DNA from 2 places in the Litorihabitans aurantiacus genome. Region 1 is predicted to be linked to the other one. Evidence: riboswitches for the same ligand, from Rfam matches in the RefSeq annotation. Region 1 holds a riboswitch; the other holds the start of a gene.
The links. Region 1 has a riboswitch for thiamine pyrophosphate ahead of QQK22_RS13095 (thiamine ABC transporter substrate-binding protein). Riboswitches for the same ligand answer to the same signal wherever they lie in the genome.
Positions count from the first base shown of each region.

Region 2: another riboswitch for thiamine pyrophosphate. It lies ahead of QQK22_RS09890 (YkoF family thiamine/hydroxymethylpyrimidine-binding protein); the one in region 1 lies ahead of QQK22_RS13095 (thiamine ABC transporter substrate-binding protein).

Region 1 is NZ_BSUM01000001.1:2,740,016-2,754,284, forward strand. It holds gene pdxY (pyridoxal kinase PdxY) at 1-406, shown strand, start outside; gene QQK22_RS13070 (ABC transporter permease) at 529-1,359, opposite strand; gene QQK22_RS13075 (ABC transporter ATP-binding protein) at 1,356-2,063, opposite strand; gene QQK22_RS13080 (EamA family transporter) at 2,484-3,488, shown strand; gene QQK22_RS13085 (ABC transporter ATP-binding protein) at 3,580-4,254, opposite strand; gene QQK22_RS13090 (ABC transporter permease) at 4,339-5,439, opposite strand; gene QQK22_RS13095 (thiamine ABC transporter substrate-binding protein) at 6,358-7,485, opposite strand; TPP riboswitch at 7,536-7,639, opposite strand; gene QQK22_RS13100 (hypothetical protein) at 7,675-8,403, opposite strand; gene QQK22_RS13105 (hypothetical protein) at 8,429-9,256, opposite strand; gene QQK22_RS13110 (hypothetical protein) at 9,181-9,657, opposite strand; gene QQK22_RS13115 (hypothetical protein) at 9,654-9,950, opposite strand; gene QQK22_RS13120 (SAV_915 family protein) at 9,943-10,248, opposite strand; gene QQK22_RS13125 ((deoxy)nucleoside triphosphate pyrophosphohydrolase) at 10,353-10,790, shown strand; gene map (type I methionyl aminopeptidase) at 10,840-11,607, shown strand; partial or broken gene QQK22_RS19525 (glycosyltransferase family protein) at 11,701-12,252, shown strand; gene QQK22_RS19530 (glycosyltransferase) at 12,340-12,882, shown strand; gene QQK22_RS13145 (glycosyltransferase family 4 protein) at 12,879-14,269, shown strand, end outside.
Region 2 is NZ_BSUM01000001.1:2,088,595-2,102,863, forward strand. It holds gene QQK22_RS09870 (adenosine deaminase family protein) at 1-61, shown strand, start outside; gene QQK22_RS09875 (energy-coupling factor transporter transmembrane component T family protein) at 128-913, opposite strand; gene QQK22_RS09880 (ATP-binding cassette domain-containing protein) at 910-2,592, opposite strand; gene QQK22_RS09885 (ECF transporter S component) at 2,582-3,247, opposite strand; gene QQK22_RS09890 (YkoF family thiamine/hydroxymethylpyrimidine-binding protein) at 3,244-3,909, opposite strand; TPP riboswitch at 3,948-4,056, opposite strand; gene QQK22_RS09895 (MurR/RpiR family transcriptional regulator) at 4,168-5,001, shown strand; gene QQK22_RS09900 (ABC transporter substrate-binding protein) at 5,062-6,012, shown strand; gene QQK22_RS09905 (hypothetical protein) at 6,021-6,218, shown strand; gene QQK22_RS09910 (ABC transporter permease) at 6,215-7,150, shown strand; gene QQK22_RS09915 (ATP-binding cassette domain-containing protein) at 7,284-8,981, shown strand; gene QQK22_RS09920 (histidine phosphatase family protein) at 8,978-9,535, shown strand; gene QQK22_RS09925 (CPBP family intramembrane glutamic endopeptidase) at 9,587-10,312, shown strand; gene QQK22_RS09930 (pyridoxal phosphate-dependent aminotransferase) at 10,321-11,544, shown strand; gene QQK22_RS09935 (DUF5979 domain-containing protein) at 11,790-13,376, shown strand; gene QQK22_RS09940 (helix-turn-helix domain-containing protein) at 13,515-14,269, shown strand, end outside.

The DNA of each region.
Region 1 (14,269 bases):
CTTCCTCACGGGCACCTCGCCCGACACGCTCGAGTCCACGCTCGCCTCGGTCGAGGCGGCGCGGGCGATGGGGCCCTCGACGGTGCTGGTCACGAGCGTCGAGCAGCCCGACCGGCCCGAGGGCACGATCGAGATGCTGGCCGTCACGCCCGAGGGCGCCTGGATCGTGCAGACGCCGCTGCTGCCGTTCAAGGCGAACGGGTCCGGCGACGTCACGGCAGCGCTGTTCACGGCGCACTACCGCCGCTCGGGCGACGCCGCGGACGCGCTGGCGCGCACGACGTCGTCCGTCTTCGACCTGCTGCAGACGACGTACGACTCGGGTGAGCGCGAGCTGCAGCTCGTGGCGGCCCAGGAGTTCTACGCGCACCCGCGCATGCAGTTCGAGGTCCGCCAGATCCACTGACCCACCTTCGCGAGAACTTTTCTGACGTACCGCGAGAGCATTTCCGACCCTCCCCGAGAGGATTGCCGACCCTCGGCAAGAGCATCAGCGACCCTCCCGGAGAGAATCGCCGACGGCGCGGCTCAGCCCCGCCCGGACCTCCCGTACCAGCGCCCCACCACGGCGCGGTCGAGCGCCGCGAACACCGAGAACACGCACACCCCGAACGTCGCCGTGAGCCCGACGGCCGTCAGCAGCGCCTCCATGTCCAGCCGCAGCGTGTAGACCCGCAGCAGCCCCCCGACGCCGATCGCCCCCTGCTGGAAGAAGAAGTCCCCCACGATCGCGCCGATCACGCTCAGGCCCGCGGCCGTCCGCAGACCGGTGAAGATCGAGGGCACGGCCGCCGGCGCCTGCAGCTTCACCAGCCGCTGCCACCGCGACGCGCGCGCGAGCGTGAACAGGTCGTGCGCGGCGGCGCTCGGCGCCGACGTCAGCCCGAAGAACGTCGAGGAGATGATCGGGAACACGGCGATGATCACCGCCACCACCACGCGCGCGGGCACGCCGTAGCCGAACCAGATCCCGATCAGCGGCGTCAGCGCGAGGATCGGGATCGTCTGCATGATGACGGCGTAGGGGTACAGGACGCGTTCGGCCCACCTCGACTGCGCCATCAGCACGGCCCACACCGTCCCGACGGCGATCGCGATCGCCAGCCCGAGCGCCGCCACCAGCGTGGTGCGCCCGAGCGCCTCGAGCATCGGCCCCATCACCGCGGGCCGCCCCAGGGTGGCGACGACCTCGTGCGGCGGCGGCAGCAGGAACCGCCGCTCGGGGCTGAGCACCACGAGGCTGACGAACGACCACACCGCCACGATCCCCGCGAGGGCCACCACGATCGAGACCGCCTGCGCGACCCACGCCCCGGTGGTGCGCGACGCCGTCGCGCGCCCCGCCGTCGGGCCCCTCACGACGCCGCCGCCAGGCGCGCGGAGACCTCGCCCGCGAGGGCGGCGAAGTCGGCGTCGTAGCGGACCTCGGGCGGCCGCGGGTGCGCCCACGGGACCGCGACCTCGGCCGCGATGCGGCCGCGCCCCATGACGAGCACGCGGTCGGAGAGGTAGACCGCCTCGCTGACGGAGTGGGTGATGAACAGGCCGCCGAACCGGCGCTGCGCGAACAGCTCCTGCAGCAGCGTCTGCAGCGAGAGCCGCGTGATCTCGTCGAGCGCGCCGAACGGCTCGTCCAGGAGCGCGAGGTCCGGCTGCGCCACGAGCGCGCGCGCGATCGAGACGCGCATCCGCATCCCGCCCGAGAGCTGGCGCGGGTGGCGCGCGGTCGCGTCCGCGAGCCCGACGGCGTCGAGCACCTCCAGCGCGCGGGCGCGCCGCTCCGCCCGCGGCACCCCGCGCAGCTCGCCCATCAGCTCGACGTTGCGCAGCGCCGTGCGCCACTCCAGGAGGGTCGCGTCCTGGAACACGAACGACGTCGCGGCCGCCGACACCTCGATCTCGCCGGCGGTGGGGGTCAGGAGGCCGGCCGCGAGCCGCAGGATCGTGGTCTTGCCGCAGCCGGAGGGGCCCACGAGGGTGACGAGCTCGCCCGGGGCGACGGTGAGGTCGACGTCGGTGAGGGCGGTCGTGCCGTCGTCGAACGTCATCGAGACGCCGGTCATGCGCAGGAGGGTGCGGCGGCGTCGCTCGGTGGGGGTGTCGGGGTTGCGTCGGGGCGGGGCGTGCGGTGATCGATCGGCACGCCGCCAGCGTAGCCAGGAGCGTGCCCCGGGGTCCGGCCGACGGCGGTCGTCCCGCCGACCGGTCCGCTGTCCCGCGCGGCCGCCCCGCCCCCGGTGCCGCGGCTCGCCCGGTGAGGCGCACTCGCCTGGGGAGGCGCATCCGCGGTGCCCCCGGCGAGTCGCGGCGGTCCGCGCGGCGTGTCGCGCCTCGACGGGCGGAGCGAGCCGCCCTGGGCGAGGCTCGGCGAGCGCCGAGTCGGCCCCGGCGTCCCTTGGCGAGGCCGCGGCGTCGCCGAACGCCGGCGGGTCGAGGCGCGGACGACGGCGGTGCCCCCGCCGCAAGCGGGTCACCATGGGTGCGTGACACCGTCCGACCCCGCGCCCGGGGTGCCCCCGACGGGTGCCGCCGCATCGACCGGCGGCCCCGCCCGCGCCGTCGACCCCGCCCGCCCGACCCGTCTGGCGAGCCCGGGTGCCGGCGCCGCGATGGTGCTGGCGAGCTGCGTCTCGCTGCAGTTCGGCGCGGCGTTCGCCGCGCAGCTGTTCCCCGCCCTCGGCCCCGGCGGGGTGACGTTCCTGCGGCTGGCGATCGCCGCCGTCGTGCTGCTGGCCGTTCTCCGGCCGGCCGTGCGGTCCTGGACCCGGGCGCAGTGGACCGCGGTGCTGCTGCTCGGCGTCGCGATGGCGGGGATGAACGCGGCGTTCTACGCCTCGATCGCGCGGATCCCGCTCGGGATCGCGGTGACGATCGAGTTCCTCGGTCCGCTGGTGCTGGCGGCGGCGCTGACGCGGCGCGCGCGTGACGCCGTGTGGGTGCTCGTGGCCGCCGGCGGTGTGCTCGCGCTGGGGCTCGGGGACGGTCACGGCAGCGGTTCCGGGGGCGACGGCGGAGCCGGGCTCGACCTCGCCGGTGTCGGCCTCGCGCTGGTCGCCGGCGCGTTCTGGGCCGGCTACATCCTCGCGAACACCCGGGTGAGCACGCGCATCCCGGGGACGGGTGGGCTCGCCGTCGCCATCGGGATCGGGGCGATCGCCGTGGCGCCGTTCGGGGGTGGGGCGGTCGCCGTCGTGGAGCAGCCGCACCTGCTGCTGCTGGCGGCCGGGACGGCGCTGCTGGCGTCGGTGATCCCGTACTCGCTCGAGCTGGCGGCGCTGCGCCGGCTCCCGCCGCGCGCCTTCAGCGTCCTGCTCAGCCTCGAGCCGGCCGTGGCGTGCCTGGCGGGGTTCCTGCTGCTCGCGCAGGCCCTGACGTGGCTGCAGGCGCTGGCGGTCGCGGTGGTGGTGGCGGCGAGCGTCGGGTCGACGCTGTCGGCGCGAGGGAAGCGGGCGCCGGGGTCGCCGCCCGCGCAGGCCGCGACGCCCTGAGCGGCGGGGCCGACGCGGGCGCCGCCGTCGGGAATTCTCTCGGGGAGGGTCGGCAATCCTCTCGCGGTACGTCAGCGAGGCTCTCGCGAACTCAGAGGCCGAGAAACGCCGCGACCTCCGGCGTCGCGGGTGAGGCACGCAGCTCCGACGGCGTCGCCACCTGCACCAGCCGGCCGTCCAGCATCACGCCCACGCGGTCGGCGACCGTGAACGCCTCGTCGTGGTCGTGCGTCACGTGCAGCGCCGTCGTGCCCGCGGCCCGCAGCACGCGCGCCACCTCACCCGCGAGGTCCTCGCGCAGCCGCCGGTCCAGCGACGAGAGCGGCTCGTCCAGCAGCAGCAGCCGCGGCGCCGGCGCCAGCGACCGCGCGAGCGCCACCCGCTGCGCCTGCCCGCCCGAGAGCGTCCCCACCGCGCGCCGCCCGTACCCCGCCAGCCCCACGAGCTCGAGCACCTCCGCCACGCGCTCGTCGCGCACCGCGCGCGAGGCGCCCCACCGCGTGCCGCGCAGCCCGTAGGAGACGTTGCGCGCGACGTCGCGGTGCGCGAACAGCTGCCCGTCCTGGAACATCAGCCCGAATCCGCGCCGGTGCGTCGGCGTCGTGGTGAGGTCCTCCCCGTCCCACGCCACCGACCCCGCCGCCAGCGGTTCGAGCCCGGCGATCGCGCGCAGCAGGCTCGACTTCCCGCACCCGGACGGGCCGAGCAGCGCCAGCACCTCGCCCCGCGGCAGGATGAGGTCCACGCCGTCGACGGCGGTCGTCACCCCCGCCGTCGCCCCGCCCCCGCGTAGCGCACGACGGCGCCGCGCACCTCGAGGCCGTTCCCGACGTCACTCACCGCCACCACCTCATACCTCTCCCGAGCGGGCGGGCCGCAGCCGCTCCGCCGTCGTCATCACGACCCCGACGATGATCGCCAGCACGACCGACGCCGCGAGCGCCATGCCGTAGTTGCCGTCGCCCGGCCGCCCGAGCAGCCGCACGATGACCACCGGCAGGGTGGGCCGGTCGGGGCGGGCGAGGAACGCCGTCGCGCCGAACTCCCCGAGCGAGACGGCGAACGCGAACCCGATCGCGAGCCCGAGCGAGCGCAGCGCGAGCGGTCCGTCCACGGTGAGGAGCACGCGCCCGGGGCCGGCCCCGAGCGTCGCGGCGGCCTGGCGCAGACGCGGGTCGATCGCGCGCAGCACCGGCAGCACGGCGCGCACCACGAGCGGGATCGCGACCATCGCCTGCGCGATCGGGATCAGGATCAGCGAGCTGCGCAGGTCCAGCGGCGGCCGGTCGAGCGCGATCAGGAAGCCGAAACCGACCGTCACGGCCGAGACGCCGAGGGGCAGCATCACGACGGCGTCGAGCGCCCCGAGCGCGCGGCGACCCAGGCGCGAGGCGGGTCGGCGCGAGAGCACGAGCGCGAGCGTCATGCCGATCACGACGGCGATGACCGTCGCGTCCACGGCCACGCGCAGCGAGTTCGCGGCGGCGTCCCAGACGCTGACGGTCAGCGCGCGATCGCCCGTGGTCGCGAGGTTGGCGTAGTGGCGGAGCGTCCACGCGCCGTCGTGCCGCAGCGAGCGCACGAGCATCGTGACCATCGGCAGGGCGATGAGGCCGATGACGACGGCGGTGATCGCGCTCGCGCCGACGTCCAGCGGGGAGGCGCCCCGACCCAGGCGCAGCGGCGAGCTCGAGCGCTCCGCCTCGACGAGCGCGAGGGCGCGCTCGCGGCTGCGACGGGCGCGACCCGAGACGGCCAGGGCGAGGGCGACGACGACGAGCTGGACGATGCTCAGCACCGATGCGGTGCGCAGGTCGAGGAACTGCGTGGTCTGCAGCCAGATCTCGACCTCGACGGTGGCGTAGCGCGACCCGCCGAGGACGAGGACGAGGGCGAACGCCGTCGCGCAGAAGAGGAAGACCAGGGCGGCCGCCGAGGCGATGGCGGGCACGAGCGCGGGGAGGGTGACGGTGAGCGCGGCACGCAGGGGGACGCGCCGAGCGCGCGGGCGGCCTCCTCGGCGCGCGGGTCGAGGCGTTCCCAGACCGTGCCGACCATGCGCACGACGAGGCCGTAGTTGAAGAAGACGAGCGCGGCGACGATCGCCGGCAGGGTGCGGTCCCAGCCGAGGAACCCCAGGGGGCCCGACGGCGCGAGGAGCGCGCGGAACGCGACGCCGACGACCACGCTCGGCAGCACGAACGGCACCGCGACGAGGGCGCGCAGCGCGCGGCGGCCGGGGAAGGTGCGGCGGTAGAGGACGTGCGCGCCGGGGATCGCGAGGGCGACGGCGATGACGGTGCCGAGGCTCGCCTGGAGCAGCGTGTGGCCGACGACGCGCCAGGTGCGGTCGCTGCCGAGCACCTCGGCGACGCCCCCGAGGTCGAGGGTGCCGCCGGAGGTGAAGCCGCGGCCGACGAGCGTGGCGACGGGGTAGGCGAAGAAGACCCCGAGGAACACGAGCGGGAGGACGACGGCGAGCCCCCACCCGACGCGCGCGAGGTGCGAGGTGCGCCGCGAGGGCCCTGCGGTGGTTGGCGAGAGACTTTCGGAGCTCCGCGAGGGGTTTTCGGGGCGTCGCGAGAGACTTTGGGGGCCCGCCGAGAGACTTTCGGGGCTCCGCGAGAGACTTTCCGGGGCATCCTTCATCGCGCGCGACTCGAACGTTCCCCGCGAAGGCCCAGAACTCTCTCGCCGACGCCCCCAACTCTCTCGAGGGCGCCCGAAAGTCTCTCGGGGACGCCCAGAAGTACCTCGCGAGTTCTCACGGGTACCTCGCGGCGCCCCACAGAACCCTCGCGGTGCCCCGCAGGGCCCTCGCGACGCCCCACACGGCACTCGCGACGCCCCACAAGCACCTCGCGAACGGTCACGGGAGGACCGTGGCCGTCCAGGTGTCGATCCAGTCCGCGCGGTTCGCGGCGATGTCGGCGGCCGGGATCTCGTGCGGCGCCGTCGCGAGCGGCGCGAAGTCCGCCCACTCGGCGGGCAGCGCCGCGGCGTCGTCGATCGGGTACACGTACATCTGCCCCGGCACGTCCTCCTGCACCGCGCCCGAGAGCAGGAAGTCCACGAACGCCTGCGCCCCCTCGGGGTTCGCCGCCCCCTCGAGCACGCCCGCGTACTCGACCTGGCGGAAGCAGGTGTCGAGCAGCGCCGCGGTGGTGGGCTCGCCGTCGTCCCCGATCGTGGCGGGCGGCGAGGACGCGTACGAGAGCACGACCGGCCGGTCGCCCTCGCCGTCGGCGCCCGAGAAGTCGACGTAGTACGCGTCGGACCAGCCGTCGACCACGAGCACGTCGTTGTCGCGCAGCGCCTCCCAGTAGCCGACCCAGCCGTCCTCGCCGTCGGACCCGTACGAGCTGATCGTCGCGAGCAGGAACGCGAGCCCGGGCGACGACGTCGCGGGGTTGGTCACGACCGTGAGGCCCGCGTTCTCCGGCAGCAGCAGATCCTCGAACGTCGCGGGCGGCTCCTGCCCGTTCTCCTCGAACCAGTCCAGGTCCACGTTGAGGCACACGTCCGAGAGGTCCACGGGCGTCAGCGCGTCCCCGAGCAGGTACGGCTCGGCGCTCGCCGGCAGATCCGGCGACGTGTACGGCGCGAGCACGCCCTCGTCGACCGCGCGCGAGGCGAACGTGTTGTCGATGCCGTAGACGACGTCGCCCAGCGGCGAGGCCTTCGTCAGCACCAGCTGGTTGACGAGCGCCCCCGCGTCCCCGGGCGCGACCTGCGTCACCGCGATCCCTGTCTCGTCGGTGAAGGCCGCGAGCACGTCCTCGCTCAGCGCGAACGAGTCGTGGGTGACGAGCGTGATCGAGGACGTCGCAGCGCTGCCCCCGCCGTCGCTCTCCGTCCCGCCGGGGCTCGTGGGCGAGGACGACGGCGTCGGGCCTCCCCCGAGCGAGCAGCCCGCGAGGGCGAGGGTGATTGCCGTCGCGACGGCGATCGGCGCCGAGCGCCGTCCGCGCGAGGCGCGGGTGGTGGTGTGGTGCATGGTGGTCCTCCCGACGTGCGTGGGAGGGCCCGGCACGCGAGTGCGCGCCGGGGAGAGGAATCCCGACTTCCTTCGCCGGTGCTAACCGGAGCAGGTTCGAGGGTCTGCGGCGGGGCCGCACTCTCAGCGCTGACGCGCTCCCCTGTCGTTCGACCCCAGCCTACGCCGCGCCCGCCGTCGCCGGCGCCGTCACACCCGTCGCGTGGCGGCGGCGAGCTGCGCGGCGAGCGCCGCCCCGCCGTCGGCGGTCCCGAGCGTCTCGATCACGAGCGGGGACGACGGCGGGCGCCGGCTCCACGGACCCGCCGTCCGCTGCGTCCGCACCGCGCCCGGGCGCACGTCCAGGACGAGCGCGTCCGGCATCCGCGCCACGTGACCCACGTCGACGAGCGCGACCTCGGCACGCGCGCCGCGGTCGACGTCGACGATCCGCGTCGCCGTCACGTGCACGCCGCCCGGGGAGAGACGGCCGGCCGCGGCCAGGACGGGCCCCGCGAGCACGAGGACCGCCCACGGCACGAGCAGCACCAGCCACCCCGGGGCCCCGCGCAGCAGCGCCAGCACGATCATCACCAGCGCCCACGCACCCATCAGCACGAGCGCGGTGTGCGCGAGCACCGTCGGGGCACCGGCCCGGCGGGGGTGCAGGACGCTCTCCTCGCCGTCGACGACGGCGGGACGCGCCAGCAGACGGGCGTCGCCTCGCGCGACGGCGGGTCGCGAGACGGCGCGCCAGGCCAGGTACCGCGCGCACCACCCCAGGATCCCGGACAGCCCGAACACCACGAGGAGCGAGCCGAACGCGACCGTCGCGGTGGTCAGGCGCGCCGTCACCGCCGCGCCGATCACGATCGACAGGAGCGACCCGCCCAGGCCGGCGACGGTGAGCAGCGCCGAGGGCCGACGGCCGAGACTCACGAGAACCAGCCGCCGATCGTGTCCTTCACACCCCCGCGAAGTCACCGATCGCCTCGACCGTGCCGGTCACCGCCTCGGCGCCGGCCTCGAAGGCGGCGCCGACGTCGGGCCCGTTCTCGAAGAAGGAGTCGATGAAGCCGTCGGAGAAGATCCCGACGCCGACACCGACGATGCCGCCCACCACGGCACCGATCGCCGTCCCCGGACCGGGGACGACCGACCCGATGAGGGCGCCGACGCCGGCACCCGCGGCCGCGCCCGCCAGCAGCCCGCCACCCTGCGAGGCGGCGATCTGCACGGGGCTCTCGCCGTCCTGGTAGTCGTTGTAGATCCCGAGACCGATGCCCACGGGGCCCAGGATGCGGCCCGCGACGCGGACCACCCGCGCACCACGGCTGGGCCCGACGTCGTCGGCCTGGACCCGCAGGTCGTTCGCGCGGTCGATGTGACCCTGGGCGACCGCGCGGTCGGCGCGGATGCGGTCCTGGTCCAGCCAACCGGGCAGGAACCGGAACTTGCGGTAGCGGCGGCTCCAGAAGGTGCTGTTGGCCGCGATGTCGTCGAGCTGGGACTGCCCCAGGGCGAACAGACGGTCGGCCTCGGCCAGCAGGGCGCTGCGCTGCGTCGCGATGCGCGCCGCGTCCGCAGCCAGGACCCCCTCGCCCAGCAGGTCCCCGATCTCGAGCATCCAGGCGGCGTGCGCCGTCGGGGTGATCGCGCCGTCGAGCGCGTTGCAGGCCGTCTCGTAGATCCGGTCGACGCGCTCGGCCTCGAACTTCACGGCGTTGTAGACGCGGATCCTCTCGTTCTGCGCGTCGTAGGCCGCGACGTCGTCGTTGTAGGTGTCCCACACGGCGTCGGAGGTCTCCCCCGCGGCATCTCGGGCTGACTCAGGCCGGGCCCGGGATCCCCGATGACGAAGCCCGTCACCACGAGGTCGCCGTCGCGGGCGTCCGCCCGGGCGTCGCTCATCAGGCCCTGGCACCGCCGCAGCTCGGACGCGAAGTCGTCCAGGTCTCCGGCGAGGTCGCGCACCGCGGCGTCGAGATCGTCGGTCGCGCCGATCGCGCGCTGCGCGATGCCGCGGAAGTCCGATCCCGCGGCGGCGTTCCAGCTCTCGCCCGCGAGACGACGGGCCGCGGTGATGGCCTCGCCCGCCGCCTCGACCGCGGGGGCCAGGGTGTCGCGCAGCCAGGTCGCCGTGCCCTCGATCGATCCCGGGCTGCCCGTGATCTCGGTGTCGATGTCGCTCACGACGGCTCCATCACACGCTCGATCTCGGAGAACGAGGCCGACTCGTCGGCGTCGGAGCGCTGGTAGTAGGAACGGGACAGCTCGACGTTCTCGGACGCCGCGGCCATCGAGGAGGCGACGTTGCCCGTGCTGGTCGCGAGCTGACCGAGCAGCGAGGTGATGCTGGGCGTCACGAGTCCGGCGTCGGGACCGTCGGGGAAGCTGAGGCCCTCGAGCGCCTCGGCGCCGTCGGAGAGACCGTTGGCGATGGTGCGCAGGTCGGCCAGGTCGACGTCGATGTCCTCGTCAGCCACGGTCGTCCTCCCGGTCGGACTCGTCGATCTCCTGCAGCCCCGGGCTGACGTCGACGAAGAGGAGGTCGTACGGGGTGTCCTCGTACGCGCGCTGCAGGGACGCGACGTCGAGCAGCACCCACGGCTGACCCTGGAGGTAGTAGCGGTCGAGCCGGTCGGGCGCCGAGTAGGTGTAGATGGCGGTGCGACCGTCCTCGACCGTGTGCATGACCAGACGGCGCGCGCGCTGGTCGGCCTCGTCCGTCGTGGGGACGTAGACGACGGGCGGCATGGGCCGGTTCGTGGGGAGAGCGGTCACGACGCGGTTCCTCTCGTGCAGGTTCGGGCGACGAGGACGAGCGTAGGGTCGCCGCGCGCGTGTGTGGGGAGGAGATCCGCGGATCGCCTCCTAGAGTGGACCGCGTGACCGTCCTCGTCGTCGCGGCGGCGATCCTCGACGATCTCGCCGCCCCCACCCGCCTCCTGGCCGCGCGCCGCAGCGCCCCGAAGACCCTCGCGGGCTCGTGGGAGTTCGCCGGGGGCAAGGTCGAACCCGGTGAGGACCCGATGGCCGCGCTCGTACGCGAGCTGGACGAGGAGCTCGGCGTCGAGATCGCGTTCGGCGACCTGGTGCCCGGATCGCTGCCGGGGCGGACCTGGCCCATCCACCGGGGCCACGAGATGCTCGTGTGGACGGCGCGGATCACCAAGGGTGAGCCCGTGCCGCTGCAGGACCACGACGAGCTGCGCTGGCTCGCGCCGGCCGACCTCCACTCGGTGCCGTGGCTGCCGGCCGACGTGCCGATCGTCGACGCCGTGGCCGCCTCGGTCTTCGCCGGCGCGTCCCCGCGGCCCTCCTGAGGAGCCCGACGGCGCGGTTCCGGGCCTCCCGGGCCGTAGGCTGGGCCTCGTGATCGAGCTCAAGACGCCCACCGAGGTCCAGCAGATGCGTCCCGCGGGGGCGTTCGTGGCGAGCGTGCTGAGCGCGCTGAAGGAGAGGGCGGCCGTCGGCGTCAACCTCCTCGAGCTCGACGAGCTGGCGCACGAGATGATCCGCGACGCCGGTGCCTCCTCCTGCTACATCGACTACCACCCGAGCTTCGGCGCGTCCCCGTTCGGCAAGGTCCTGTGCACCAGCGTCAACGACGCCGTGCTGCACGGCCTGCCCCACGACTACGTGCTCGCCGACGGCGACCTGCTCTCGGTCGACTTCGCCGCCGAGCTGAACGGCTGGGTCGCGGACTCGGCGCTCTCGGTCGTGGTGGGTACGCCCCGCCCCGAGGACCTGCGGGTCATCGAGGCCACCGAGGTGGCGCTGAAGGCCGGGATCGAGGCCGCCGTCGTCGGGAACAAGCTGGGCGACATCTCCTGGGCCATCGGCGAGGTCGCGCACCAGTACGGCTACCCGGTCAACCTCGACTTCGGCGGGCACGGCGTCGGGCGCACCATGCACGGTGAGCCCCACATCGCCAACGACGGCCGCGCGGGCCGCGGCCTGAAGATCAAGCCGGGACTCGTCGTCGCGATCGAGCCGTGGTTCCTGATCTCGACCGACGAGATCTACACGGACCCGGACGGGTGGACGCTGCGCTCGACGGACCGCTCGCGCGGCGCCCACAGCGAGCACACGGTGGCGATCACGCCGGACGGGCCGCTGATCCTCACCGACCGCGGCTGACGGCCCACCGCGACGCCGGACGAGCAAGGACGCTCGCATGCGGATCGCCCTCCTCACCCACCACTACCCCCGGAGACCGGCGCACCCCAGCGCCGGTGGGCGGCGTTCGGCCGGCGGTTCGTCAACGCGGGCCACGAGCTCCTCGTGCTCGCCCCGCCCCCGCACCACCCCGAGGGGAGGCTGACGAGCGCCCTGCCGTCCGACCAGGTCGGTGCCGCGGCGCGGGACGACGGCGGCGCTCGCGTCGTGCGGACGCGGTTCCGGGCCCACGACCACTCCCTGACGAGTCGCAGCCTGGACCAGGCGGTGGTGGCCGCCGACCAGCTCGGCCGCGGCCTCGCGCTCATGGGTCGCGGACGCGACCGCCGCCCTGACGTCGTCGTCGCGACCGCCCCCGCGCTGCCCACGATCGGCGCGGGACTCGCCCTGGGGCGTGCGCTGAGGCGGCCCGTCGTCGTCGAGATGCGTGACGCGTGGCCCGACCTGCTGGCGCCCGCCGACGTGATGCGCACGCGCGCGACCGGCGCGGGACTGTGTCGCCTCGCCGCCGGCGCCGCCGTCACGGGACTCACCCGGGCGCAGCGCTCGGCGGATCACGTCGTGACGACCACGGACTCGTTCGCCCGCGTGCTCGCGGGACGCGGCATCAGCGCGAGCGCGATAGGCAACGGTGTCTCCGACGACCTCCTCCCCGTGTTCCACCCGCCGCCGCTGGACCGTGCACGGCTGCGCGTGCTCTACCTGGGCACCACGGGCCGCAGCCAGCACCTGTCCACGGCCCTCGAGGCGGCGGCCCGCGCACGAGCCCTCGGTGTCGACGTCGCCCTCCGCATCGTCGGCTCCGGATCGGATCAGCCGCGTCTGCGCGCGCTCGCCCGGAACCTGGCGCTCGACGTCGAGCTGACGGGCCGCGTGCCGCGGACCGCCGTCGGGACGCACTACGCGTGGGCCGACACCGCCGTCGTGATGCTGCGGGACTGGCCCCCGTTCCGCTGGACCGTGCCGTCCAAGCTCTACGAAATCCTCGCCGTCGGTCGGCACGTCTCGGCCAGCGTCGACGGCGAGGCCGCCGACCTCGTGCGCGCCTCGCGCGGCGGCCACGTCGTCCCGCCGCAGGACCCGGCCGCGCTCGCCGACCTGTGGGCGAGGCTCGCGGCGGACCGCCGGCTGCTCGACGTGGGTGGGCGCCCGCGCGCGTGGGTCCTCGAGCACGCGCACCACGACCTGCTCGCACGGCGCTACCTCGCGCTGCTGGAGACGGTGGTCGCCGGGTGAGGGGCGCCGTCGACGCGGGCGCGCTGCTGCGTCAGCTCCTGCTCGGTGCGCGCACCGCCGCCGCGATGGCACGCGAGGATCCGGCCCGGCTCGTGGTGCTCGCGTCCCGGCGCGCCCCCGAGGCGTGGCGCGGACGTCTCTCGGACCTGCTCGCCGGCGGTGCCGGGCGCCGCGGCACCGGGCGCCGCGGCACCGGGCGCCGCGGCACCGGGCGCCGCGGTGCCGGGCTCCCGGGTGTGCTCGCCGCGTGGGTGCGGGGCGACGACGACGCGGCGCGCGCCGCCGTCGCCGCGCACCTGGCGACGGGACGCGCGCGACGGCCCGGCCCGGCGACGGTGCTGGCGGCCGAGATCGGCGTGCAGCTCGACGTCCCCGGGGCGGAGCGGGCGGGAACGGCCGCCACGCGGGTTCGGGCGCTCGCGCGCCGCGGTGACCTCTCCGACGCGGTCGCCGCCGCCGGACCGGGCACGACGCAGGGTCGACGGCTCGCGGCCGAGCGGACGGCGCTGACGCCCGGCACCGTGCTGGCGCCGAGCCGCCGCGCCGCGAGCGCCCGCCGACCGAGCAGGGGCGACCGGACCGGCGACGGCGGCCCACCCCGCGTGCTCCACCTCCTGACCACCTCGCTCCCCCACTCCACGAGCGGGTACGCGCTGCGGAGCCACGAGGTGCTGCGCGCGCAGCGCCGTGCCGGCATCGACGCGGTCGCGGCGACCCGTCCGGGCTACCCGGTCGACGTCGGCCGACTCGCCGTCGCCGGGCACGAGGTCCTCGACGACGTCGTCTACCACCGCCTCCCCGCCCGCCGCCGGCCACCGGCCACCGGCGCGCGTCTGCGCGACCACGCGGACGCCGCGCTCGCTCTCGCGCGCGAGGAGCGCCCCGACGTGCTGCACACGACCACGCCCTGGAGCTCCGCCGTCGTCACCCGGGCGGTGGCGCGCGACCTGGGCGTCCCGTGGGTGTACGAGGTGCGGGGCGTCCTGGAGGACACGTGGGTCGCGTCCTTCCCGCCGGAGCTGCGCGCGCGCGTCCGCGCGAGCGAGCGGTACCGGCTGTTGCGCGCACGGGAGACCGAGCTGACGCGCGCCGCGGACCGCGTCGTCGTCCTCGGGGAGACGGTGCGCGACGCGCTGGTGGCGCGCGGCGTCGATCCTGCACGTCTCGCGATCGCGCCGAACGCCGTCGAGGACCGCGCTCGCACGCCGGACCGGTCGCCTGCGCGGGCGCGGCGGGCGCTCGGACTGCCGACCGACGGCTTCTGGGTGGGTACGGTGAGCAGCCTGGTGCCCTACGAGGGGTTGGAGACCTTGATCGAGGCGGTCGCGACGGAGCGGTCCGCGGGCCGTGACGTGCGCGCGTGCCTCGTGGGCGACGGCGTCGCGCG
Region 2 (14,269 bases), 650 kb from region 1:
GTTCGCGGCCGAGGTGGCGGCGTTCCGCACGGGCGGTGCCGCGCCGTCGTCGACCGCCTGACGCGGCGCCACCGGACGGGGCCGGTCGACGGCGCGCATCGCCGTCGACCGGTCCCGTCGGCCGTGCTCAGGCCGGGAGCGCGCCCGCGGCGCGCGGCGCCAGGAGCGCGAGCCACGCGAGCAGCGCCACCCCCGCCACCAGCGCGCCGTCGGGCCACCCCAGCGCGACGGGGCGCCACACGGTCCGCGGGCCCGGGCCGAGACCGCGCGACTCCAGCGCGAACGCGGTCCGCTCCGAGGACCGGATCGAGACCACGAGCAGCGTGAAGGCGCACCGCGCGAGGGCACGGACGCCCAGCCGCGGTTCGCGACTCGCCCGTCCCCGTCGGCGCTCGCTCACCGGCAGCCGCACGGCGTGCGCGCGCGTGATCGTGCGCCACTGCCGCGGCAGCTCCCCGAGCAGGCGGTGACCCGCCAGCAGCGCGTACGCGATGCGCGGGCTGAGCCGCGCGTGTTGCACGAGGCTGACCACGAGTCGGCGCGGCTCGGCGCTCGTCGCGAACGCCACCGCCCCCACCCCGATGACGAGCGCCCGGAGCGCGAGCACCACGCCGATGCTCAGCCCCTCCGCCGTCACCCGCACCGGCGCGTCCGGCCAGAGCGGCTCGCCCGGCCGCGCGAGCGCGTTCACCACCACCAGCCCCGTCCCGAACAGCAGGAACGGGACCTGGGCGCGCGCGAACCGCCACGGGTGCAGCCGCGCACCGACGCACGCGCCGACGGCGAGCGCGCCGTACAGCGCCACGAGCGGGAGCGGCTCCGTCAGGAGGAGCGTCAGCACCGAGAGCGCGAGCACCAGCGCGAGCAGCACGCTCGGGTTGCGGCGCACGAGCCAGGGCGCGGACCTGCTCACGCGGCCACCGCGACGTCGTCCGCGAGCCGCTCGAGCACGGCGAGCGCGCCGCGCACGGGCACGTCGTGCTCCACGAGGAACCCCAGCAGCGCGGGCACGCTCATCCCCGCGGCGGCGAGCGCCGTCGCATCGCGCAGGAACGCCTCCGGGGTCAGGTCGGCCGCGACGCCACCGCCCGCGACCACGACGACGCGGTCGGCCCACGCGGCCACGGCGCGCAGGTCGTGGCTCGTCAGGGCGACGGCGAGCCCGCCGTCGGCCGCCTCACGCAGCGCGGCCATCGCGGCCCGGGTCGCGGCGCGGTCGAGGCCGAACCCGGGTTCGTCCGCGAGCAGCACGGGGCGCTCGTGCGCGAGCATCGCCGCGAGGCTGAGCCGCCGCTTCTGCCCGCCCGAGAGCGTGTAGGGGCTCCGATCCGCCCAGTCCCGCAGGTCGAACGCGTCGAGCAGCTCCGCCACCCGCCCGGGGGCGACCGCACCGAACGCGATCTCGCCGGTCACCGTGGCGGCGACGAGCTGGTGCTCCGGGTCCTGGAACACCAGGCCCGCACGCGGCCCCTCCACCGTGCCCGCGGCCGGGGCCTCCAGGCCCGCGAGTGCCGCCAGCAGCGTGGACTTGCCCGCACCGTTGGCTCCCACGATCGCCGTCAGCGCACCGGCGCGCAGGTCGAGGTCGACGTCGCGCAGCACCTCACGACCGCCCGCCCGCACGGCGAGGCCGCGCGTGCGCAGCACGACCTCGCGCGTTCTCGACCCCGCCGGCAGTCCCGACGGCGCCGCCGCGGCCTCGCGCGCGAGCGCCAGCAGGGCGCGCCGCACGTCGTCGGACGCGAGCCCGCCGCCGAGCCCGAGGAGCGCCTCGAGCTCGGCGTCCAGCGGCAGCCAGCACCCCTGGCGCAGCAGCGCGCGACCGTGGCGCGCGAGCACGTCCGCCGTCGGGCCGTCGGCGAGCACCCGGCCCGAGCGCGCCAGGGCGATCGTGCGCGGCGGCAGCCCCGCGCTCCCCGCCTGTCCGGCCCACTCGTCGAGGCGGTGCTCCACGAGCACCACGGCGACGTCGTCACCCACGCGGGCGACGGCGTCGCGCACCGCCGCCACGCCCGGCGCGTCCAGCATCGACGTCGGCTCGTCCAGCAGGAGCACCCGCGGCCGCGCGACGGTGGCGGCCGCGAGCGCCACGCGCTGCAGCTCGCCGCCGGAGAGCTCACCGCTGGCGCGTTCGCGCAGGTGGGCCGCGCCGGCGACGACGAGCGCACCCTCCACCGCAGGGCCGATCCGCTCGGGCGGGACGGCGCGGTTCTCGAGCGGCAGCGCGACCTCGTCGGCCACCAGCGTCAGGCAGACGCCGGTGACCGGGTCCTGCGCGACCGTCCCCACGTGCGCCGAGGTCGCCGCGACGCCGTCGCTCACGGGGTCGACCGGGAACACGGAGCCGCCCCTGCCACCCTCGCCGCCCCCCACGCGCAGCGTGCCGGTCACGTGGGCCCGCACGTGCTGCGGCACCGCGCCGGCGAGCGTGCGCAGGAGGGTCGTCTTGCCGGAGCCGGAGGGTCCGAGCACGAGGACGTGCTCGCCGGGGGCGACGTCGGCGGTGAGGGGACCCACGCCGTCGCCACCCGGCAGCACGACCTCGAGGCCGACCGCGTGCACGACCGGGCGCACGACGGCGTCAGCGCTCACGCCGCACCGGTGCCGCTCCCGCGCGCCCGCCGTCGTCCTCGCGGTCGCCCCCACCGTCGACCGCCCCGATCGCGAAGTTGGCCAGGACACCGGTGCGCAGCAGCGCGTCGACGATCACCTTCGCGAGCAGGCCGCCCAGGAGCACGCCCGAGACGGCCTGCAGGCCGAACCGCAGCGCGAGGATGTCCTGCCCGTACCAGCCGAAGCGGAAGGCCGACCAGACGAAGACGAGGCTCGCGCCGAGCAGCCCCGAGAGCGCGAACCGGCCCCAGCCGAAGTGGCGGTAGCGCCCCAGCGCGAACGGGAGCTCGCTGCCGATCCCCTGCAGCAGTGCCGCGACGATCAGCAGCGGGCCCACCGCGCTGCCCAGGAAGACGACCTCGATGACCGAGGCGAGCACCTCGGCCAGGACGCCCACGCCCGGCCGCCGGATGATCGTGATCGCGATCGGTGCGACCAGCAGCCACGAGCCGAGGAGGAGGTGCTGCGCCAGGTCCCCCGCGGGACCCATCGCGACCTGCAGCCCGATCCACGCCTGCACGAACACCCAGTACAGGAAGCCGAAGACGACCCCGAGCACCACGACGAGCACGATCTCCTTGAGCGCGAGGCCGCGCCCGGAGCGAGCGGTGGTGGTGGTGGTGGTCGCGCTCATCGTGCGCGCCCGACGTGGCTCGGGCTGTTCAGCGACAGCGTGAGGTGGGAGGTCACGTGCTGCACACCGCGGCCCACCAGCACCCAGCCGGCGACGGCGGTGGCCAGCACATCCCCGACGTCGCCCTCCAGCCGGGTGACGAAGTGCTCCGAGACGCGGAAGGTGCCGAGCTCACGGGCGTGGTCGATCGCCGCGTAGATGTCCCGCATGTGGTCCGGCTCGCCACCCGTGACGGCCTGGTCGGCCAGCGGGTAGAGCGCCCACTCGGCCGCGGCCCACCGACCGGTGGTGCGCGACGTCGGCACCTCACCCCCGCGTGGTCCGGCGCCACCCGGCAGGTCGCACACCACCTCGCCCGGGCAGCCGCGCGAGAGGTGGACGGTGAGCGCGACGTGGCGCTCCGTCGCCGCGAGCGCCTGCGCGAGGTCGGTCAGCCACCGCAGCAGGTCGGACTCGGACCCGCCCGCGTAGGTGGAGACGTCACCGGTCTCGACCGCGAGTCCGGCGGTGTCGAGACCGGCCAGGGCGCGGGTGAGGACGGCGGCGTAGTCGTCGGCCATGACGGCGGCGGTCACGCGGACCCCGACGCCGAAGGTGAGCGGGTCGCTCGTGGGGTCGGTGACCTCGGTGGCATCGGTGAGATCGGTGGGGGTGAGCATCATGCGGCAGCCTCTCGGGCTCGCGGCACGGGCGCGGACGGCGGTCGTCACGCGTAGCTTCCTGCGCCGGCATGATCCGGATCAGGTTCGACGGTCGGAGTTGGAGAACTCCCTCTCAGCCCAGCTCACTGGACTCCCGTGCTCGGTCCCGACCCTAGTCGGTGGGCGCCGGGGCCGCCCGCGGTGAACCTTGATCGAACAGCACGTGAACGTGCACGGCTTGCAGCCACGGCAAGTCCGCGTGCGCCTAGCGTCGCGATCGTGCTCATCACCCAGCTCGCCGCGAGCCACGGCTCGACCCTCACGGCGACCGACCGCCGCCTGGTCGCGGCGCTCCAGAACCAGCCCGACCGCGCGTCGTTCTGGCTGGCGCAGGAGCTCACCGGGCCGCTCGGCCTGCACCAGTCCTCCGCCACGCGGCTCGCGCAGCGCCTCGGCTTCGACGGCTACCCGCAGCTGCGCGACGCCCTGCGGGAGGACTACCTCGCGGGCGACGGACCGTCGCAGCGGCTGCGCGGCCGGCTCGAGCGCCACCCCGAGGACGACGTGCTCGCGTCGTTCGTCTCCGACGAGGTGGCCGCGCTCGAGGCGCTGCGCCGTCACGTCACGCAGGCCGACCTGGACGAGCTCGCCGACCGCGTGCTCGCCGCGCGCGAGGTGCTCCTGTTCGGACAGGGCAACGCCACCGTGCTCGTCGAGCTCCTGGCCCGGCGGCTCGACCGGTTCGGGCTGCGCACCGTGCGGCTCACGGGTTCGCGCCGCGACCTGGCCGAGCGGCTCTCCCGTCTCGCCGGCGCGGACCTCCTGCTGGCCTTCGCGTTCCGCCGGGCCCCGGCCGCACTCGGACCGCTCCTGTCGGTCGCGACCGCGGCGGGGGCGAGCACCGCGCTCGTGACCGACACCGTCGTCTGGACGGCGCCCCGGCCCGACCAGATCGTGGCGGCGCCCCGCGGCGGCGCCGACGACTTCCTCTCCCTCACCGTCCCCATGGCTGTCGCGAACGCCCTCGTGCTCACCGTGGCGCGCCGCGCGGACGACGGCGCCCTCCACCACCTCGACCGGCTCGGTCACCTCCTGGACCAGCTCGACGCCTGACCCCTACGCCCCCGGCACTCACCCACCCCTTCGTCCCACCTCCCGGAAGCAGGTACCGCCATGCCTCGTCACGCCTCCTCGACGCGTCCGCTCACCACCGCGCTCGGCCTCTCCCTCGTCCTGGCCGCGTGCTCGGGCGCCGAGTCCGCTCCCGCGGACGAGCCCGACTGGGAGTCCCTGAGCCACGAGGAGCTCGTCGAGCTCGCGGAGGCGGAGGGCACCGTGTCGGTCTACGCCTTCACGAGCCGCATCGCCACGATCGAGGAGTCCTTCGAGGCGGCCTACCCGGGCATCGACGTCGTGGCCACCGACATCTCCTCGACCGAGCTCATCACACGTCTCGCGAGCGAGCACCGCGCCGGCAGCGCGACCGCCGACGTCGCCTACGTCTCCGACGCGCCCGTGGTGGTGACCGAGCTCCTCGCGGACGACGTGCTGCTGCCCTACGTGCCCGGCCGCGTCGCCGACGCGCTCGCGCCCGAGCACTCCGCACCGCTCGTCGCCAACCGCCTCTCCACGAAGGTCCTCATGTACAACGAGGAGGCGCACCCGGGCGGCGCCCCGGTGTCGAACCTGTGGGAGCTCACCGAGCCCGCGTGGTCCGGGAAGGTCGTGCTCGTGGACCCGAACGTGCGCGGGGACTACCTCGACCTCATCACCGAGATGTCGCTGCGGTCCGAGGAGATGGCGCAGGCCTACGAGGACCACTTCGGGCGCGAGATCGAGCTGGACGAGGGTGTGGAGGACGCGGGCCTGCAGTTCGCCGCCGATCTCTACGCCAACGACGCGGTGCTGGTGGACGACACCGACACGGTCAACGCCGCCGTCGGCGCGACCGGGCAGAGCGAGCCGCCGGTCGGCTTCACCTCCTACTCCGACCGCCGCGACAACGACGACGAGGGGTGGGCCCTGCAGGTGGCGGCGGGCGTGACGCCCTCCCCCGGCATCACCTTCCCCGCGATGCTCGGCGTGACCGCCGGGGCGGAGAACCCGCCGCGGCGCGCCTCCTGATCGACTTCATGATGGGCGACGACACCGAGACCGGCGGCGCGGGGTTCGAGCCGTTCTACGTCGCGGGCGACTACCCCGTGCGCGACGACGTCGTCGCCCCGGCGGAGGCCGTGGGCCTGGAGGAGCTGGGTGCCTGGAGCATCGACCCCGCCGCCTCGGCCGAGCGCCGTCGTCAGGTCTCCGACTTCCTGCTCACGATCCAGTGACGCCCCTGGTCCGCCGCAGCCTGCAGGACGCCCGCCGCCCGATCCGCTGGCTCGCGCTCGCCGTCGTCGCCGTCCTGGTGGTGCTCGTGGCGCTCCCGCTCGCGGGACTCGTGCGGGCGACGCTGGGGGCCGAGGGCGACGGCGCGTGGACCGACGTCGTCGCGAGCCCGCTGTCGCAGAACCTGTTCTGGACCCCGCTGCGCAACTCGCTGGTGGTCGGGCTCGGCACGGGTGTGCTCTCGACGATCGTCGGTGGGTTCCTGGCCTGGGTCGTGGTGCTGAGCGACGTCCCGGGGCGGCGCGTGCTCGGCGTACTGGCCGCGGTCCCGTTCGCGCTCCCGAGCTTCGCCATCGCGCTGGCGTGGGAGAGCGTGTTCCGCAACGACCGCATCGGCGGCGCCCCGGGTCTGCTCACCTCGCTCGGGCTCCCGGTGCCGGACGCGCTCTCGTGGGGCGCCCTCCCGGTGATCCTCACGCTCGTCGCGCACTACTTCTCGCTCTCCTTCGTCGTCATCGCCGCGGCGCTCGCGAACGTCGGTGGCGACATGCTCGCCGCCGCGGAGCTGACCGGTGCGAGCCGGGCGCGCGTGGCCGTGCGAATCGCGCTGCCGGCGGTCGCACCGGCCGCCGTCTCCGGCTTCCTGCTGGCCTTCGCCGAGGGCGTGAGCAACTTCGCCGTCCCGGCGCTCCTCGGGCTTCCGGTGCGGTTCCAGACCCTCAGCACCCGGCTCTACGGAGCCATCTCCACGGGGACGCGCAGCGCGGCTACGTGCTGTCGATCCTCCTCGTGGTCATCGCCGCCGCCGTCCTGTTCCTCGGGACGCGCGCGACGGCGGGCCGCAGCTTCGCGACCATCACCGGCAGGTCCACCCGCCCTCACACGATGGCGACCGGCCGCTGGCGCTGGCCGCTGGCGGGGATCGCCGGGTTGATCATCCTGGCCACGGCCGTGCTGCCGGGGATCGTGCTGGCGGTCAGCACGGTGCTGCGCCGCACGAACAGGTTCGACGGCGGATTCACCTGGCACTTCTGGACGGGCGCCTCCGACCCGGCGATCGCGCAGGGGTGCGCGGGATCGCTCGCGACCCGCAGGTCCTCACCGCACTCGGCGGCACCGTCGCGCTGGGACTGTCGGTCGCTCTCGGGGCGACGCTCCTGGGCGTGCTCGGCGCCCAGGTGCTGCGACGGCTGCCGCGGGCACGCGTGACGGTCGCGAGCATCAGCTTCCTCAGCTACGTGCCGTTCCTCATCCCCGGCGTGGCCTTCGGTGCCGCGTTCATCGCGCAGTTCGGTGCGCCGATCGGTCCCCTGCCCTCGCTGTACGGGACGTTCGCGATCCTCGTGGTGGCCGGTGTGGCCGCCAGCGTGCCCTTCGCGTTCCAGACCTCCCGGGCCGCCCTCGGGCAGGTCTCGGGCGACCTCGAGGAGGCGGCGGTCCTCACCGGTGCGAGCGGCCCGCGCCGCCTCGGGCGGATCGTGCTGCCGCTCGCCTCGCGCGGCGTCGTCGGCGGCGGCGTCCTGGTCTTCGTGACCATGGTGCGCGACCTCTCACTCGTGGTGCTGCTGGTCACGCCCGCCACCCCTGCTGTCGGTGATGACCTTCCGCTACGCCAGCGAGGGCTTCACCCAGCACGCCAACGCCATCACCCTCGTCATCGCCGCCGTCTCGGTGGCGGCCACCCTCCTCGCCCGCCGCCTCCAGGGCGCCCGACAGAGCGGAGACCCCGCATGACCCGCCTCATCCTCGACGGTCTCGGCAAGCGCTTCGGCGCACACGCCGCGCTGGCCGATGTCGACCTCGACCTGCCCGACGGCGCGTTCGTCGTCCTGCTCGGCCCCTCCGGCTGCGGCAAGAGCACCACGCTGCGCATCCTCGCCGGCCTCGAGCAGCCGACGTCCGGCCGCGTGCTGTTCGGGGACACGGTGGTCGCCGACGGCGAGCGCGGCGAGGTCGTGCCCGCCAAGGACCGCGGCCTCGGGATGGTCTTCCAGAGCTACGCGCTCTGGCCCCACATGAGCGTGCGCAGCAACATCGACTGGCCCTTGCGCGTGGCGGGATGGTCTGCGGCGGACCGCACCGCGCGTGTGGCGGAGGTCCTGGAGATGCTCGAGATCGAGGCGCTCGCCGACCGCTATCCGACCGAGATCTCGGGCGGGCAGCAGCAGCGCGTCGCGATCGCGCGCACCGTGGCCCCGCGGCCCGGAGTGCTGCTGTTCGACGAGCCGCTCTCCAACCTCGACGCCCGCCTCCGCACGGACATGCGGGCCGAGCTGGTGCGGGTGCACCGCGCGACCGGGGCGACCAGCGTCTACGTCACGCACGACCAGACCGAGGCGCTCGCGATGGCGACGCACATCGCGGTCATGAAGGACGGGCTCCTGGAGCAGTTCGGTACACCGACCGAGCTGCTCACCACACCCGCGACGGCGTTCGTCGCCTCCTTCCTCGGAACGCCGCCGCAGGTCCTGATCCCCGCGGCCGGCGGCCGCCAGGAGATGTACCGACCCGAGGACGTGCTGATCGACCCGGCCGGACCGCTGCCGTTCGAGGTGCTCGAGTCCACCCCCGTGGCCGGGCGCTGGCTCGTCACGGGACTGGCGGGGACCGGCCCCGCGAACGGTGGGAGCGACGCGCCGCGTCGCGCCACCGTCGTGACCGACCACCCCGTCACCGCCGGCACCGCCACCGCCCTGCGTCCACCCGCTCGCCCGACGGCGGTGTTCGGCGCCGACGGCCGGGTCGAGACCGCGGTGGCGTCGTGACCACGCTGCTGCTCGTGCGCCACGCCGCCACGCCCTGGACCCAGGAGCGCCGGCTGCAGGGACGCACCGACGTCGACCTGTCCGACGCCGGCCGCGAGCAGGCGGCGGCGCTGCGGCCGATCGTCGACCGATGGGCGCCGGCGTCCGTGCTCAGCTCACCGCTCGCGCGCACGCTGTCGACGGCGGCGCTGCTGAGCGACGTGTCCCCGGAGATCGACGAGCGCTGGATGGAGTCGGGGCTCGGGGCGTGGGAGGGCCGACTCACCTCGGAGCTCGGCCCCGACTACCTCGCCTGGCGCGCCGGCCGGCTGCTCCCCCCGGGCGGGGAGGACGCCGCGACCGTCACGCGGCGGGTCCGGGCCGCCGTCGCCGACGCGGCGTGCAAGCCGGGTCCCGTCCTCGTCGTGACGCACGGCGGGACGATCCGCGCGGTCCTCGCCCGCTACCTCGGCCTCGCCGCGGACCGTGTCGAACCGGTCGCCGCGCCGAGCCTGACCGCGATCGACGTCGCGACGACGGGCGCCAGGCTCCGCACGTTCAACGCACGCGCCTAGGCTGGTCACGGCGGCCGGGACGGTCCGCCGACCGGAGATCCAGGAGGCGACGTGGCAGGCCCGATCGCGGAGGTCCGGCGCTTCCTGACGGCGGCGCTCATCTCCCCCGACCCCGGCACCCCCGTCCGGCCCAAGCCCGGACCGGCGGCGCTGCGCCGCCGCCGGATCGCCGTCGTCGTCACGCTCGTGGTCGGTGCGGTCACGCTCTTCCTCGCGCTGCGGATCGAGCCGGGGGACCCCGCGTTCTACCTCACGACGGCGGTGCTGGCCCTCGTGTGGGCGGGTGGCGCCGTCGCGTCCGGTCCGCTCCACCTGGGGCACTCGGTGACGCGGGCGGGCCGCACGGACGGCCGGGCCGTCGTGCAGTCGCTCGTGCTCGCCGGTCTCCTGCTGGGCGTGTTCCTGCTGGGTGCCCTGGTCGTCGCCCAGGTCCCGTTCCTGCGGGCACCCGTCATCGAGCTGCTGGACCACGCGCGGTTCGGGGTGATCTGGCTGGTGCTGGCGATCACGGTGCTGAACGGGGTCGCCGAGGAGATCTTCTTCCGCGGCGCGCTGTTCTCCTCGATGCCGCCGCGGCGCGCCGTGCTCGTCACGACCGTCCTGTACGCGGCCTCGACCGTCGGGTCCGGGGTGCCGCTGCTGGTGCTGGCCGCCGTGGTCATCGGCGCGGTGACGGGGATGCAGCGGCGGGTCACCGGCGGTGTGCTCGGCCCGATCATCACCCACGTGGTCTGGTCGAGCGGCATGGTGCTGCTGCTCCCGCTGGTGCTGGGGTGAGAGCCGAGGTGAGCGAGCCGCGCGTCGAGCGCTGGCGCGCGGTGGCCGCGGCGGCCGGTCTGCTGGACGCCGACGGCACCACGAGGCCGACCATCTTCGCCGAGATGACCGCGCTGGCGGCGCGCACCGGCGCGATCAACCTGGGTCAGGGGTTCCCCGACGCGGACGGTCCCGCCTGGGTGCGCGAGGCCGCCGTCGAGGCGATCCGCGGCGGGGTCAACCAGTACCCACCCGGGCGCGGGGTGCCGGAGCTGCGGCGGGCCGTCGCCGACCACCAGGCGCGCCACCACGGGATGTCGCTCGACCCCGCGACCGAGGTCCTCGTGACCGCCGGCGCCACGGAGGCTCTCACGGCGGCGGTGCTGGCGCTCGCCGGTCCCGGTGACGAGGTGCTCACGCTCGAGCCGTTCTACGACTCCCACGCGGCCGCCGTCGCGCTCGCCGGTGCCACGCACACCACGGTGCCGCTGGTGCGCGGGCCGGAGGGCTTCCGGCTGGACGTCACCGCCCTGGCGAACGCGGTCTCGCCGCGCACGCGGGTGATCCTGCTCAACAGCCCGCACAACCCGACCGGGGCGGTGCTGACGCGCGCGGAGCTGGAGGCGCTCGCCGCCGCGGCGGTGCGAGCCGACGCCGTCGTGGTGACGGACGAGGTGTACGAGCACCTGGTCTACGACGACGCCGCGCACGTCCCGATCGCGACGCTCCCGGGCATGGCGGAGCGAACGATCACGATCTCGTCGGCGGGCAAGACGTTCTCGCTCACGGGGTGGAAGATCGGGTGGGCGACGGGTCCGGCGCACCTCGTGGAGGCGGTGCTCGCCGTGAAGCAGTTCCTCACCTATTCCGGCGGCGCACCGTTCCAGCCCGCGATCGCGCGGGCGCTGGAGCGCGGCGACGCGGACGTCGCCGCGCTCCGGGACTCGCTCGCGCAGCGGCGCGACCTCCTCGTGGCGGGGCTCGAGGACGCCGGGCTGGCCGCGGTCCGCCCGGAGGGGACGTACTTCGTGTGCGCGGACGCGTCCGCGCTCCTCACGCCGGACCTGCCCGACGGCGCAGCGCTCGCCCGTGCGCTCCCGGCGGCGGTGGGCGTGGCGTCCATTCCGGTGTCGGCGTTCTGCCGGGCGGGCTCGCCGACCGCGTCCGCCGTCGCTCCGCTGCTGAGGTTCACGTTCAGCAAGGACCGGAGCACTCTTGAGGAGGCCTTGAGGCGGCTGCGCACGCTGCGCTAGCAACGATCGTGCGGTCCTCCACAGGCAGTGATGCCGTGCCCCCACCAAGTCGCTCTCCGGGCTACGGTCGGGTCGCATCGCGCACCGCCACCGCGGCGGTCACGGCGCGATCCACGGGCGCGATCCGCCCGGATCATCAAGGGGGCAACATGCGAGAGGTGCGCGGACGCACGCCGTCCAGCGATCAGGACGAGCGAGCGGGCGAGGGGCGACCGGACCGGGGAGGTGGGCGCAGGAGCGCCCGAGTGGCACGGACCGGCGCGGGGCTCGCGCTGACGGCGGCGATGACGGCGTCGCTCGGCGCGGCGGTGACCGGCACGGCCGCGGCGGCACCCCCGTACGCGACCGAGGCGAGCGTGAGCGACGTCGCGTTCACGTCCCAGGAGGTGACGACCGGCACGCTCGCGGAGATCCGTGCGAGCTGGTCCCTCCCCGACGACCCGACCTCACCCGCCGGGTTCACGCTCCCCCTGCCGCCGGACCTCACGGGGCTGCCCGACGCGTTCGACGTGCTGGACCCGGCCGGCGAGCCGATGGGCTCGTGCGACGTGACGAACCAGGAGGTGGTGTGCGACCTCGACCCCACCTACCTCGCCGAGCACCCGCGCAACATCACCGGGACGGTCGCGTTCTGGGCGCGCGTCGAGACCCGCGTGAGCGAGGCGACCTCCACGACGTTCACCTTCGACGACCAGGACGCGACCGTCACGGTCCTCCCCGGCACCGCGTTCAGCGGTCTGGGGAACGACAAGTTCGGCACGTGGGAGCCCCGGGACGGCACCATCTGGTGGGACATCACCGTCCGCGCACCGATCGAGGGGATGCGGGGCGGCGACTCCGTGTCCGTGCTCGAGCAGCTCGGGCCGAACCAGACCGTGGTGACGCGAGACGACGGCAGCCCCGAGGTGGTCGTGCGGGGCGCGACGCTGCAGCCGGACGGGTCGTTGGGACCGTGGCAGGAGGTCGACGACCGCGTCGGCACGACGCTGACCCTCACCGACGCCGGTCTCCTGATCGAGTTCACGGCCGAGGAGGGCTGGTTCTACAACATCGGTGCGCGCTCGCGGGTGACCGACGGCGGCGCCTCCGACAGCTACGGCAACACGGCGACCGTCACGATCGCGGGACAGTCGCCCGAGAGCGTCAGCCGCGAGGTGCGTCGGCAGGGCGGCAGCGGCACGGGGCGCGGCGACCGCGTCGGGATGTTCGCCGCGGCGAAGGTCCCCGACGGCACGGGTGCGGGCGCCGTCCCGTCCGACACCACGTTCCAGCTCGACTACACCTACCCCGCCGGCGAGACCTGGCCCGCGGGGTCGGGGACGCTCGTACTCCCCGCCGACGGGACCGTGGTGACGTCGGAGTGGCTCCCCGTGGGTGCCGAGCTGACGCTGGCCGAGCAGGCACCGCCGGCGGTCGACGGCGTCACGTGGGGCACGCCCGAGCTGTCGACGACCACGCTCACGATCGGCGCGTCCGAGGTGGTGCGCGTCGACGTCACGAATCCCGTCACGCTCACGCCGCCGACACCCGAGACGCCCCCGACACCGCAGACCCCGGGCGTGCCCGTGACGGAGACGCAGCCACCGCCGCCGGGACCGACGCCCGCCGTCGCTCCCCCGGCCGTGCCGACCCCGAGCGCCGCACCGGGCCCACCGTCCGTCACGGTCAGCACGCCCGAGCATCGCGCGTCCCCGCGGCCCGCCGAGCTCGCCCGGACGGGGGCTGTCGGTGCACCCCACGCCCTCGCCGCGGCGGGAGCACTCGTCGCGGGTGGGCTGCTGCTGGTGCGGCTCCGGCGACGAGTCGCGCCCGGCGCGACGCACGCCGACTGAGGCGCGCGGCTGAGGCGCGCGGCGGCTGAGGCGGCGCAGGACGAGAGGCGCCCTCGGGCGCGTGACAGGGGCGGGCCCGGTGCCGAGTCGGATCGGGCCCGCCCGGGCGTCACGACCTCGGTCACCGTCACCGTCGACGTGACCCAGGTCACGTACGATGTCACCCACACACCGGCGAACGACGACGAGGTCGAGGTGAGGGCGATGGCCGCCTCCGCGACACCACCGCCCATGGTCCGCGCCCACGAGCGCTTCCTCACCCGCGGCGAGATCGGCGGGGGCGTGCGGGACGTCGTCGCCCAGTCCTGGCGCCGCAGCGCGCGCATCGGCGTCGACCCGGACCACCCGGCGCCGCCCGTCGACATCTCGGCCGTCGACCTGCGCTCGCTGCGCCGCGACCACCCGCTCGCGATCGCCGTCCCGCTCGTGCGCAGCATCGTCCTGGAACCCGACGCCGGGTGGATCGCTGCGCTCGTGGACGCCGAGGGGCGCCTGCTCTGGATCGACGGCAACCGCACGGTGCGCGCCGCCGTCGAGCGCGTGGGTTTCGTCGAGGGTGCGCTGTGGCGCGAGGACGTCGCGGGGACGAACGCCCCGGGGACGGCTCTCGCCACCGGCCGCCCGGTGCAGGTGCTCGGCGCTGAGCACTGGTCGCGCCCGGTGCAATCTCTGAACTGCGCGGCCGCGCCCGTGCACGGACCGGACGGATCCGTGCTGGGAGTCCTCGACATCACCGGGGGTGCCGCCGTCGGCTCCGGCATGGCCCGGTCGCTCGTCCGGTCGGCCGTGGCGGCGGTCGAGGCCGTGCTGGTCGGCTCGGCGGGACGGCGCCGTGGCACGGTCGGAGCGCCGGACGTCGTGGCACCACCGGAGGGGCCCGACGGCCCTCCGCA